One region of the Paenibacillus sp. sgz302115 genome, then DNA from elsewhere that is predicted to be linked to it. Evidence: predicted binding sites of a transcription regulator. Region 1 holds the regulator's gene; each other region holds the start of a gene.
The links. Region 1 encodes Rex, which represses fermentation and respiration genes when NADH is low (regulators of the CRP and FNR family bind a similar motif). Its sites were predicted from a motif close to TTGTGAAATATTTCACAA; they were not measured.

Region 1 (3,151 bases):
CTCCTCATCGTTCAAATGCACACCGTGAGCGACAAGGGACGGGCGTGTGAACATGCCAAGTTTCTCCAGATGTGCTACCGGACGCAGGCCGTAATCCGCGGCATTCTGCTCCACTTCGCGCCGTGTCTCCGACATATGCGTATGCATCGGCAGGTCCAGATCATGAGCCGCCTGCACGAATTTTACGAAAAAGTCCGGAGGGCAGGTGTAAGGCGCATGCGGCGAAATCATTGTAGTAATTCTTCCGTCCGCTTTGCCATGCCAATTACGGGCAAAAGCAACCGCTTCAGCCAGCTTATGGTTCTGCACTTCTTCCGGGCACAGGCCGATTACGCCGCGCATCAGCACCGCACGGATACCCGACAGTTCCGTAACCTCAGCGACCCGGTCCATATGATCATACATGTCCAGGAAGGTTGTTGTCCCGCCCTTAAGCATCTCCAGCACAGACAGGGAGGTTCCCCAGTAGACATCCTCTCCGGTGAATTTTTCTTCCATCGGCCACATCTTTTCCTGCAGCCAGCTCTGAAGAACCATATCATCCCCATAACCGCGCAGCAGCGACATTGCCGTGTGCCCATGTGTATTCACAAGACCCGGCATAAACAGCAGACGGCTGCCGTCTATAGTCTGTGTGCCAGCTTCAAGGGCTGGCTTCTCTTCCCCTATGTAAGTGATAAGATCATTTTCTATGGTCATATAACCGCTCAGCACCGGCTCATCCGTTCCCGGAACCAGAAAACGTCCGTTGATAATTACTGTCTTATTGCTGCTCATCTTCCACTTCGTCCTTTCCGTCATGCAAATAATAAGCCAAGCTCTGCAAATCAGTTGTAAAATCAGCGGCGTGAACGCGAATATTGGCCGGGGTCTTCAAAATAACCGGTGCAAAATTCAGGATCGCTTCAATGCCTGAGTCTATCAGAATGTCGGCCACGTTCTGAGCTTCACTGTCAGGCACCGTGATGATTCCGATACGGATTCCCTGTTCACGAATCGTGCTGCCCAGCTCTTCCATCGGCTGTACGGTAAGGGAGTTGATCATCTGCCCTACCTTGGGTGCATAGGAATCAAATACAGCGGTGATTTTCATGGTGTCCTTCAAGTAAGCATTGTAATTTGATAAAGCGTGTCCAAGATTACCGGCACCCACAAGCGCCACGTTAATTTGCTGGTCCAGCTTTAGAATATGGCGGATTTTCTCGATCAAATAAGACACATCATAACCGATGCCTTTTCTGCCAAAATCACCAAAATAGGCCAAATCCTTGCGGATCTGCGCCGGATTAAGATCAAGCTTCTGCCCCAGCTCCTGAGAAGAGACAGTGGGAATTTCACGCTTCTGGAGATCGTTCAGGAATCGCAGGTACACAGGGAGTCTGCGAACGACGGCCTCCGATATTTTATCTGATTTCATATTTTCTCCTCCTCAAAGTTTGTATAGCGATGCTTCCTTGGTATTCTTCGTACAAACTCACTTCGTAAGCATTGGTTTAAGTTTTGTTAGTGCTTCGTAAGTATAGGGCCGTCCTTTAGCCTCCCATACTGAGCTGGCTGCTAAAGGACGGAATGTACAAGCAAATCCGAATATTATAAAAAAACTATAGCTGGTTCAAAAAACTTCAAGAAACGCCGCCGTCCTCAAGCCATTCGGCAATCCGCGGAACCATCTGGTCAGTCAGCATATGCTCCATCTTGGGTCCGGGCAGCGAATACAGGAAGTACTTTCCATAATAAGATTCAATAACTCTGGTATCATATACAATTACGATGCCGCGGTCCTGCGCAGTACGTACCAGCCGCCCAAAGCCCTGTTTGAACCGGATCACCGCCTGCGGGACAGACAGCTTCATAAAAGGATTCTTCTTCTGCGCCTGCAGCAGCTCCGCCTTGGCCTCCGCAAGCGGATGGTTTGGCGGCTGGAAGGGCAATCTGACGATAGCCAGACAGGTCAGCGCCTCGCCCGGAATATCCACACCTTCCCAAAAGCTGCTCGTCCCAAGCAGTACAGAAGCGGCGCTGTCCTGAAAACGCCGGATCAGCTTGCTGCGGCTGCCGCCCTCTACGCCCTGCCCCAGTACGCTGATATCCTCTGAGGAGAGCGCCTCCTTCAGCGGGTCATAAACCTGGCGGAGCATTTTGTAGGAAGTGAACAGCACCAGCATGCGGCCCCGGGTAGCCACCGCAGCTTCGGCCAGCGAATGCACCAGCTTATCTACAAACCGGGCATCGCCCACACTGCCTTTGACACTTGGAAAATCGCGCGGGATGACCAGCAGCGCCTGCTCCCGGTACTTGAACGGTGAGGGAAGCAGGGCTGTCATCAGACGCCCTTCCTCTGCAGACCCGGCAAGTCCAAGATTATCAATCATGAACTGGAAGGATTTATCTACAGAGAGGGTGGCGGAGGTCAGCACAATGCTTTTCTTTTTATCGAAAAACAGCTCCTTGAGCTGGGCGCTGACATCCACCGGAACGGCATACAGCTGGAGTGATTTGCCACGGTAATTGCTGCTGCCTTCCATCCAGTAGACATTATTCTCGTCGTTCAGATTCATAAAGAACCGGACCTGCTCGCGAATAGAAGCCAAATCCTTGAACAATCCGCCGATATCCGTTACCAGACTGTCCGAAGTGGACTGGCTCTCCGTATCACGCATCTCGCTGAGCATCTTGTCGCCTTTGCGGATAATTTCGCTGAGACTGAGATTGAAGGTGTTCTCAATCTGGGCCAATTCCTCCCACGCCTTCGGTTTGCTGCCAGGCAGGAGGCGTGTAACGAGTTGTCCCGCTTCGCCCGCTGCAGCATCGCTGCGCTCCGGCAGAAGGCCGAACAGCTTATCGCTGAGCATGTCCCAGGATTCCTTCACTGTGAGCAGATCGGGATAGATTCTGTCGATTACACTGCTCCATTCCGCCGCCTGCTCACTGCCTGACGACTGCAGCATTTGACGCAGTACCGGGAGCTGGCCGCTCTTGCTGTCCTTATACAGGCGCGTGAGCGTATGGGCAACAGTGAAATATTTCATTTGCATCCCCAGATGCTTGCCCGCGATATCCTCCAGATGATGGGCTTCATCAATAACGAGATGCTCATAGGCTGGAAGAAGCTGGTGGCCGGCCTTGACATCCGCGAACAGCTTGGAGTGAT
Region 2 (3,151 bases), on a different contig from region 1:
TCATGTGGCCATGTCGGGCAATTTCGGCTATGAGCTGGACCTGACGAAATTTTCGAAAGAAGAGAAGGCGACGGTGAAGGAGCAGGTGGCGCTGTATAAAGAGCTGCGTCCGCTTGTGCAGTTCGGAGAGCAGTACAGATTGCTGAGTCCTTTTGAGGGCAACGAGACGGCGTGGCTGATCGCCGCCGAGGATAAATCCGAGGCTGTGGTCGTATATGCCCGCACGCTGGCCGAGCCTAATGATGCTCTACATTATCTGCGCCTCAAGGGTCTTGATCCAGAGGCCGATTACCAGTGGCTTGAAGGCGGCGGCGTATATGGCGGGGACCATCTCATGTATGCGGGGCTGCCGCTGCCTGCGCTGCACGGAGATTTCCAAAGTGTTCTGTGGCGCTTCCGCAAAATATAGATCGTTATCAACTGAAAAAGGGTCTTCCGGCGTTAATGCCGGAAGACCCTTTTTCCGCATAATCAAATATTAAAAGAACTCCACAAATTCATTTACCGGCTTGCGGTAGCCGCGCGGTCTGATTTTGTGCTGGTTGTCTTTGCCGATCGTAATCATCATGACTGGAATAAGATTGTCCGGCAGGCCCAGTACTTCCTTGACTGCTTCAGGAACGCTCATCGGGCAGGTATCCCAGCCCTTGTCCTTAGCAATCAGCATGAACTGCATGGCTGACAAGGAAGCATTGCGGATCGCTTCTTCACGTTGGAAGGCGTCATTGCCGACGTGCATGTTATTAATATCTTCGATTGTGCGGTTGAATTCATCTTCGCTCATTGCCCCGAGCATTTTGAGGCCGCTATAGATTTCCGGTGCTTGCAGATAAGCGTTCTTGTCACCAAGCACGATAATGACGGCTGAAGCGGTATGGATTTTGTATTGGCCATAGGCGGCTTCGCGGACTTTTTCCTTCAAGTCCTTATCGGCAACAACCTTGTAATGGACGTGCTGCAAATTAAATGTCGATGGGGCAAGACGGGCCAGCGAGAACATTTCCTCCAGCTCATTCTGAGGAATCTTGATGCCCTCAATGAAATTATTGGCCGATCTCCGTGCTTGAACCAGTTCTGAAAAAGTGCTCATGTGTATTCCTCCATTGGATATGTAGTGGTTAATTATTAACTGCTGATATTAATTAATAAACTTACTAAATGTTACTTACTCAAGATAGCACAGCTATTGTGCTTCGTCAATGATAAAAATACTACAAGTGTGAATTTTCACATAAAATCAAGGAAATAATCAAAAAATACAGAAAAGAAGTGATTTTAATCACAAAACAAGGTAAAACAGGCAAAAAGATTGTGACGTTTATTACATGAAGAGTGTTATAATAGTCACATTGATTTAGCGGTCTGTTATTTATATATGAGACAAAGCTAATACAAAGGAGCGCTCGATATGTCAGAAACAATTACGAAAACACAAGCTTTAACCAAAGATGAGCTTCTGGATCAACTCTTGAAGCCCGAGGTTCAGGAATCATTAACGACGCTGGTGGAGCAATTGCCCCAGATTACACAGCTTGTCAGTGTCTTGAGCAAATCGGTTGATTTTGTGCAGGCTGTTGCAACGGATGAGGTTTTGAAGAGTGACACTGTAGGCGCCATCAAGGAACTGGCTGAGCCTGTGGTAGATTCCGTCAAAACAATGGCAGCTAATGTGATCGAAGCAAAGGACCGTGCAAATGAGAGCAGCGAGACAATCAGCCTGTTCGGGATGATGCGCATGATCAAGGACCCGCAGGTGCAGAAAATGCTCCGCTTTATGAACGCATACCTGCAAATCAGCGGCGAACGCAATCCACAAAAATAAGGACGGAGGAAATAATATGTCAAAACATATCGTTATTCTGGGCGCAGGGTACGGCGGTCTCCTGAGCGCCATTAACGTGCGCAAATATATGAGCAAATTTGAAGCCAAAATCACAGTTGTCAATCAGTATCCAACCCACCAGATCATCACCGAGCTTCATCGTCTTGCGGCAGGCAGTATTGCGGAGCAAGCTGTTGCAATGCCGCTGTCCAAGCTTTTTGCCGGGAAGGATATTGACCTGAAAATTGCCAAGGTGAAATCCTTTTCAGTAGACAGCAAGCAGGTGCAGCTGTCCGATGGCACGTCGCTGTCGTATGATGCGCTTGTTGTGGCGCTTGGCAGTACTACAGCTTATTTCGGCATACCAGGGCTGGAAGAGTATAGCATGGTGCTTAAATCCGCTGCCGACGCGAACAAAATCCATGGGCATATCGAAGACCGTATCCGTGAATACGCCAAAACAAAAAATCCTGCCGATGCAACGATACTTATTGGTGGAGGCGGCTTGACCGGTGTGGAACTGGTGGGCGAGATTGCCGATGTCCTGCCGAAGCTGACCAAACGTTATGGCGTTGATGCCAAGGAAATTAAGCTTCTGCTTGTTGAAGCAGGTCCGAAGATTCTGCCGGTGCTGCCGGATCATCTGATTGAGCGTGCGACAGCAAGCCTGACCGCCCGTGGCGTTCAGTTCTTAACGGGTCTTCCTGTTACCAATGTTGCCGGAAATGTAATCGATCTGAAGGATGGCCAGCAAATCGTTGCGAACACCTTCGTGTGGACCGGTGGTGTGCAGGGGAATCCGCTGGTCGGCGAATCCGGGCTTGAAGTGAACCGTGGACGTGCTACAGTCAATGAATTCCTGCAATCCACATCTCACCCGGATGTATTCGTAGCAGGCGACAGCGCCGTTGTGTTCGCACCGGACGGCCGTCCTTATCCGCCAACAGCACAAATCGCCTGGCAGATGGGCGAGCTGATCGGCTATAATCTGTATGCTTATCTGAATAACAGCGCCTCGGAAGCTTTTAGTCCGGTCAATTCGGGCACGCTTGCCAGTCTGGGCCGTAAAGACGGTGTAGCTATCATCGGCGCCAGCTCAACACCGCTGAAAGGACTGCCTGCAACGCTCATGAAGGAAGCGAGCAACATCCGTTATTTGTCCCACATTAAAGGCCTGTTCAGCCTGGCGTACTAAACGATAAATTCCCCTCCAAGCAGACACCCGACAACACCTGATGTTGTATAAGGTGCGGGTGAGCTTGGAGGGTTTTTTGTGATATTCTGAGAACCTCATGTGTAAATATTCATAGTAAATGTCTGGAAGTCCAT
Region 3 (3,151 bases), on a different contig from region 1:
GCAGCGGACAAGTCATTGTCCATTCCTGTTGTTCTGCCGAATTCGGCATCATTTTTATTCTTAACCGCGCTGTTCCATGTTTCCAATGTCTTTTTCAATTGATCCGCTGGAACGCCGATTTCTTTGGCCAATGCCTCGATAGTATCCGCTGTTTTTACAAAGCCCATTTTTTCATATTGCTGAATCGCTTTGACGCGGGTTTTAACCCCGGAATCAAAGATAAGGTATGCTGATTTTTCTGGAAGCTTATTGATCGCAGCGGTAACATTATCACGGGTATCCATTTCGTTCGTGAAACGTTTGCCTTCACTTGAAACTAGCAGAGCGCCTTCCCCGCGAACCGCTTCCCCGATCAGATAGGATTTCTCCTGCTGTACCGTCGGGTGAACCTGGATCTGATCCATATCGACTGTGTAGCCGCCGACCTTCTCGATCATTTTGATACCGTCGCCTGTGCTGCCAACCTGGTTGGTGGTTACGTACCCCTTCAGATCAGGTCTAACTTGTTCAATCATTTCCTTGTTGGCACCGAAACCGCCGGTTGTTACAACGACAGCAGAAGCTGTAATAGTCTTTTCGTCAGCTTGGTTGAAGAGGACCTTCACGCCGTTAACTTTGCCGCCCTCTTGCGTAATTTCCTTTACATCGGCATTTACAAACAATGGGATGCCTTTATCTTGAACGTTTTTCACCAAACCTTTGACAAGGTATTGGCCCACCGCAGAGCCGTCTTCAGGACGGTGTGTGCGTTTTTCCTTCATTCCGCCTGTAATCGTGATATTGTTCAAGCGAATGCCGATCGAATCCAGCCAATCAATCGCGCTTGCGGAATTGTCAACGAAGAAACGAAGCATCTCTTTGTCGTTGGTGTTATGGCCGCCTTTTAAGGTCTCTTCATAAAATAAATCATTGCTGTCTTCAATCCCTTGCTCTTTCTGGAATTTCGTCTGGGAAGCATTCATCCCCGAGGAAGATTTGGTAGTATTCCCGCCGGCAACCGGCATTTTTTCCAAAATAACCGGATTCAAGCCTTTTGCCTTGGCTTCAAGCGCAGCAGACATACCCGCACCGCCTGCACCGACAATGATGATATCATATTTATCCTTTAATTGATCGTAAGGTGTATAGCTTGCTTCAGATGCTCCCGATACGGCTTCAGCTTTTTCTTTGGTCTCACTGGTCTTACCTTTGTTCTCACTGCTGGCGCTGTTGCTGCTGTTGTTGTTGCCGCATCCTGCGATAACCAGCATGACAGAGAGAATGAGAATAAGAGCAGCGGCTGCTTTCTTTTTCATGTGATGTTGCCCCCTTGTGCATATTTTCACAATTATCATAGCGGTAAAGGGGCTGGCCTTGGAAGCTTACGTAATTAAAAAAATCGTTTAGTAATTAAAGTAAGTGAAGCTTCTGACACCTGCAGTTACTTTTCTGTCCTTCTTTCTCGATTAGTCAGAAGCTAAAATGATCTTATAGGAATATCCAATCAACTATATAATATTTATATATTATTCTTATAAGAAGCCGTGCTATATAATAGATCATAAAGCTAGCCCGCAATGAGAATTAGGGGACATTCTGATCCAAGAAAGGAAACAAGAAGATGGTACAGCAATGGAATATAGGAAGCTATGATACAGCTATGTCGTTTGTGTCTCGTTACGGAGAGTCGCTGCTTGAACTGCTGCAGCCGCAGCAAGGGGAGCGGATTCTCGACTGGGGCTGCGGCACCGGAGACCTGGCCAGCGCCATTGCCGCTAACGGCGCTGACGTAACCGGAATCGACGCATCTGCCGAAATGATCCAAGCCGCACGCACCAAGTATCCCGATCTGACCTTTATTCTCGCGGATGGACAAAGGTACGTTGCGGAGCAGCCTGCCGACGCTGTCTTTAGCAATGCCGCCATTCACTGGCTGCGCGATGCAGACGGAGCTGCCGCCTCCATCGCTGCCAGTCTGCGGAAGGGAGGGCGTTATATCGCCGAATTTGGCGCACACGGCAATATCGCTTCTATCGTTTCAGGATTGCCGCACGCATTTGCCGCCATCGGTGCAAGCGACAAGCTGGAACTGCCATGGTACTTCCCCACAATCGGGCAGTATTCGACCTTGCTGGAACAGCATGGGCTGACCGTAGAACTAGCAGTCTGCTTCGACCGCCCAACGTCACTGGAAGAAGGGGATCTGGCTTTGCAGAAGTGGATCCTTACTTTTGCCAATGGGGTCTTGAGTGTACTGAATGTATCTGAGCGGGAGGCGCTCCTTCAGCATTTGGAGCAGGAGCTGAGACCAACGCTCTTTCAGAAGGGGCGCTGGGTAATGGACTATCGCAGAATTCGAGTAGTTGCTTACAAGCGGTAAGTCAGATCAATGGTCCTCTGCATATTTCACAAAGCTGAACCTCGCATCGCCAAGATCTTGTATGCCTAACCGCATTCTGCAGCAAATTGACCAGGATACGAAAAAACTGCTCGCCGGGGATAGCAACTTGCAGGCTCTCCCCTTCAATTAAGCTCGTGCGAGATATTCTGCAAGAACTCAATCTGGTTGCGCTGATGCTGCCGAATTCGATCCGACATCGACTGGAAGGTGGTAATCATTTCCCCAATCTCGGTTCTGTCCCCCCTGGGGAAAATCTTTCCCCGGTGAATAGGAAGGCTCATATCGCCCAACCGCTTCCTTCAGCCGATTAAGCGGCCGCACCACCCGCGAGACAGCGAGCAAGCCCGATTGCCAGAATAACAACAAAGCTGACGCCAATGGATAGCAATGTCGTTCTCATCAAAGATCCGTACAACGCTCTGAGCGAGGAGAACGGAGAATAGATGAATATTTCATTAGGAAGGCCTGACAGCCTTTCTTTGGCGTATAATATTTTCCGGCCGTGTAAAAGCGCTATTCCCTTACTCCCGGTAGGAGTATATTGCAGCAGCAACGATTTCAGCAACTTCGCCCCGCGTAACAGCTACATTTCTGGCTCCTTTTGTGGATATACCGCGTACAGGCCAGTTTTTTCTCTGGGCTACACTGTACACCGGGTCTGGCCATCCGTTGGCGTAATTGTTTGCTACGCAAGTTACTGGAACGTGTATGGACGCATTCTGGCTCTTGCGCTTATTCCTGTGTATTCCTCGTTTACGTAAGTGCTTCCTT
Region 4 (3,151 bases), on a different contig from region 1:
ACGCTGGTGGTGGGATTGATTGTGCTTTTCTTTCTGCTGTTCTCTTTGATCATGTACAAGAATGAGATAGGCTGGTGCATTCTTTTCTTCATAAGCGCCTTTACCTTTTTAATGTATTACTCAATTAGAAAGGAGAAAATGAATGATTGAGCTGCTCGCTGCAAAAATGGCATTTTCACTAAAACGCTCCGTACCGGATCATCCATCCTCGGTTGAAGTTTTTAAATTCGCGATTGCGATGCTTCTTAATGTGATATTTATTGTTCTGGCAACCTTGGGCATCTCCTTATTTACCGGTCATACGGGGGAGGCCGCTGCAATCCTCATCTCGTTCGCGCTGCTCCGCCAGTTAACAGGAGGCATTCATCTCAAATCCAATCTGCAGTGCACCGTTGTCTCCACATTGAGCTTTACTGGTATCTCCCTGGTTGCTGTGTCTGAATTATGGACCGTTGTAGCGACAACTGCGGCAATGCTTGCAATTCTGTTCCTGGCTCCGGTAGGCATAGATCAGCAATCGAGGATTCCCCCAAAGTATTTTCCTTATATGAAGCTTGCAGCCATGCTGCTTGTTGCTTCCAATTACTTCATTCTATCGTCGGTGCTTGCGTTCAGCTTTCTCGCTCAGAGCGTTACGCTGGTGCTTGGAAAGGTGGTGAGATCATGAATCTGGTGGCAAACATACTGACCAAGGTTGCAGAAGCAACGGTAGGAACGAATTGTTTTTTATTTTGGTACAAAGGCGACATTCCGGCCGAGCTCTTAAAAAAATAGTTGAGAAAGCAGGTTGATTCCATGAATGCTATTTCCGTTACCGAAACCGCTGACGGATCTGCCGGGATCATCACTGTTGGCTTAGAGCGCATCTTGTTTCTTAAGTGCAATACCATCGAATCACAGTCTATCCTGGTACATACGAGGGAAGGCGTTTATTACATCATGGGACCCTTGCGTTACTGGGTGAACGCGCTTAACAGCACCGGATGCCACTTCAGCATCGTAGATCGGGGAACGGCGGTCAATATTGATAACGTGGCACGTCTGGAGAGAACATATAAGGTTGCTTATTTTGACGACATGAGCAGCCAGAGTTCTGTTAGCTGCACGATTGCCTATCATCGTTACAGGCTTGTTGAACAAGAACTTACCCGAATGAATCCTAACATTATCGTTTGTTAGATGCCAATGCGAGGGGACTGTCCGATGACAGTTCCTTTTTTTTGTAACACTCAGGTATGTTTACACGAGGATCAGAATTAGCGTATGGGGAATTATAACAATTCCATAAATTAATACACATATAATATGGAAATATGCCCTGAATTTTATCAAATGAAAGCGCTTTGAAAACAAATCAAAAAAAACTTTATACTTTGTGAAAGATTTCACTATGCAAGACGAAGAGAATGTGATAAGATAAATGTGTAGAGAAAAACAACCTAAAAATTGACAGGAGGACGAGGGAGATGGCAGTTAAGAACGAAGTCGCCGCCCAAGTGAAACAAACCACCGCTGAAGAGTATGTTCAGACTTTGGTGGATAAAGCAAAGAAAGCTCAAGAAGCTTACATGGCGCTGGATCAAGAGCAAGTTAACACAATCGTTCATGCAATGGCGCTCGCAGGACTCGACAAGCACATGTACCTGGCTAAGCTGGCTGTAGAAGAAACTGGCCGCGGAGTATACGAAGACAAAATTACGAAGAACATCTTCTCAACTGAATATATCTGGCACGGAATTAAATACGACAAAACAGTAGGCGTTGTTGAAGACAACCAATATGACAGCTTCCAAAAGATTGCTGAACCAGTCGGAATCATTATGGGGATCACACCTGTAACGAATCCAACATCCACCACGATGTTTAAAGCACTGATTGCAGCGAAGACACGTAATCCTATTATATTCGGTTTCCATCCATCTGCGCAAGAGTGTAGTGCCGCAGCAGCAAAAATTCTTCATGATGCAGCCGTTAAAGCCGGCGCTCCTGAGAACTGTATCCAATGGATCGAGCTGCCAACGATGGACAAAACAAATGCACTAATGAACAATCCGGACGTTGCGCTTATCCTGGCAACAGGCGGTTCGGCAATGGTAAAAGCAGCTTATAGCTGCGGTAAACCGGCTCTTGGCGTAGGTCCTGGTAACGTGCCTGCCTTCATTGAAAAGAGTGCCGATATTGATCAAGCGGTAACCGACATTATTCTGTCGAAGACTTTTGACAATGGTATGATTTGTGCTTCCGAGCAAGCTGTTATCATTGAAGAAGCCATCTTTGATCAAGTGAAGAAGAAAATGATCGCCAACGGCTGCTACTTTGTAAATAAAGAAGAAGCTGCCAAGCTGACAAGCGGCGCAATGAACGTTGAAAAATGCGCAGTTAACCCGGCAATCGTAGGTCAATCCGCAGTGAAGATCGCTGAAATGTGCGGCATTCAAGTTCCTGCAGGCACTAAGATCCTGGTAGCTGAGCTTGAAGGCGTAGGTACTAAATATCCGCTTTCCGCTGAAAAATTGAGCCCGGTTCTTGCTTGCTACAAAGTTAAGAATGCTGATCAAGGTATCGAACGTGCAGCTCAAATTGTTGAATTTGGCGGTATGGGCCACAGCTCGGCCATCCACTCCAACAACGAAGAAGTAATCATGAAGTTCTCTAACCGTCTGCAGACCGGACGTATTCTCGTCAACTCGCCATCGACTCACGGCGCTATCGGCGATATCTACAATACGAATATCCCTTCATTGACTCTGGGCTGCGGATCTTACGGCCGCAACTCGGTATCGCAGAACGTTACTGCCATCAATCTGATCAACGTGAAAAGGGTGAACCGTCGTACCGTGAATATGCAATGGTTTAAAGTACCTGACAAGATTTACTTCGAAAAAGGCGCTACTCAATACCTGGCTAAAATGCCTGACATCACCCGGGTTGCTATCATCACTGACCCTATGATGGTTAAACTGGGCTATGTAGAAAGAGTTGAACACTATCTGCGTCAACGTCAAACACCTGTAGCCATTGAAGTGTTCTCGGAAGTTGAACCAGATCCATCGACAACTACCGTAGAAAAAGGTACTGCCATGATGAACAGATTCCAACCGGACTGCATCATCGCGCTTGGCGGCGGTTCCCCTATGGATGCTGCAAAAGG

Region 2: the regulator Rex is predicted to act here: its motif matches at 1,310-1,327, upstream of AC0LWN_RS07800 (helical membrane plugin domain-containing protein).
Region 3: the regulator Rex is predicted to act here: its motif matches at 1,310-1,327, upstream of AC0LWN_RS24805 (flavocytochrome c).
Region 4: the regulator Rex is predicted to act here: its motif matches at 1,374-1,391, upstream of adhE (bifunctional acetaldehyde-CoA/alcohol dehydrogenase).

What each region holds. Positions count from the first base shown of each region.
Region 1 covers NZ_JBVYOK010000021.1:91,699-94,849, forward strand. Annotated here, with positions in the region: gene AC0LWN_RS26955 (amidohydrolase) at 1-777, opposite strand, end outside; gene AC0LWN_RS26960 (redox-sensing transcriptional repressor Rex) at 764-1,417, opposite strand; gene dinG (ATP-dependent DNA helicase DinG) at 1,623-3,151, opposite strand, start outside.
Region 2 covers NZ_JBVYOK010000002.1:494,930-498,080, forward strand. Annotated here, with positions in the region: gene AC0LWN_RS07790 (alpha-galactosidase) at 1-409, shown strand, start outside; gene AC0LWN_RS07795 (nitroreductase family protein) at 479-1,090, opposite strand; gene AC0LWN_RS07800 (helical membrane plugin domain-containing protein) at 1,409-1,822, shown strand; gene AC0LWN_RS07805 (NAD(P)/FAD-dependent oxidoreductase) at 1,839-3,017, shown strand.
Region 3 covers NZ_JBVYOK010000017.1:65,580-68,730, reverse strand. Annotated here, with positions in the region: gene AC0LWN_RS24805 (flavocytochrome c) at 1-1,295, opposite strand, end outside; gene AC0LWN_RS24800 (class I SAM-dependent methyltransferase) at 1,601-2,359, shown strand.
Region 4 covers NZ_JBVYOK010000020.1:16,557-19,707, reverse strand. Annotated here, with positions in the region: gene AC0LWN_RS26190 (hypothetical protein) at 1-150, shown strand, start outside; gene AC0LWN_RS26185 (accessory gene regulator ArgB-like protein) at 143-667, shown strand; gene AC0LWN_RS26180 (cyclic lactone autoinducer peptide) at 664-774, shown strand; gene AC0LWN_RS26175 (LytTR family transcriptional regulator DNA-binding domain-containing protein) at 796-1,179, shown strand; gene adhE (bifunctional acetaldehyde-CoA/alcohol dehydrogenase) at 1,467-3,151, shown strand, end outside.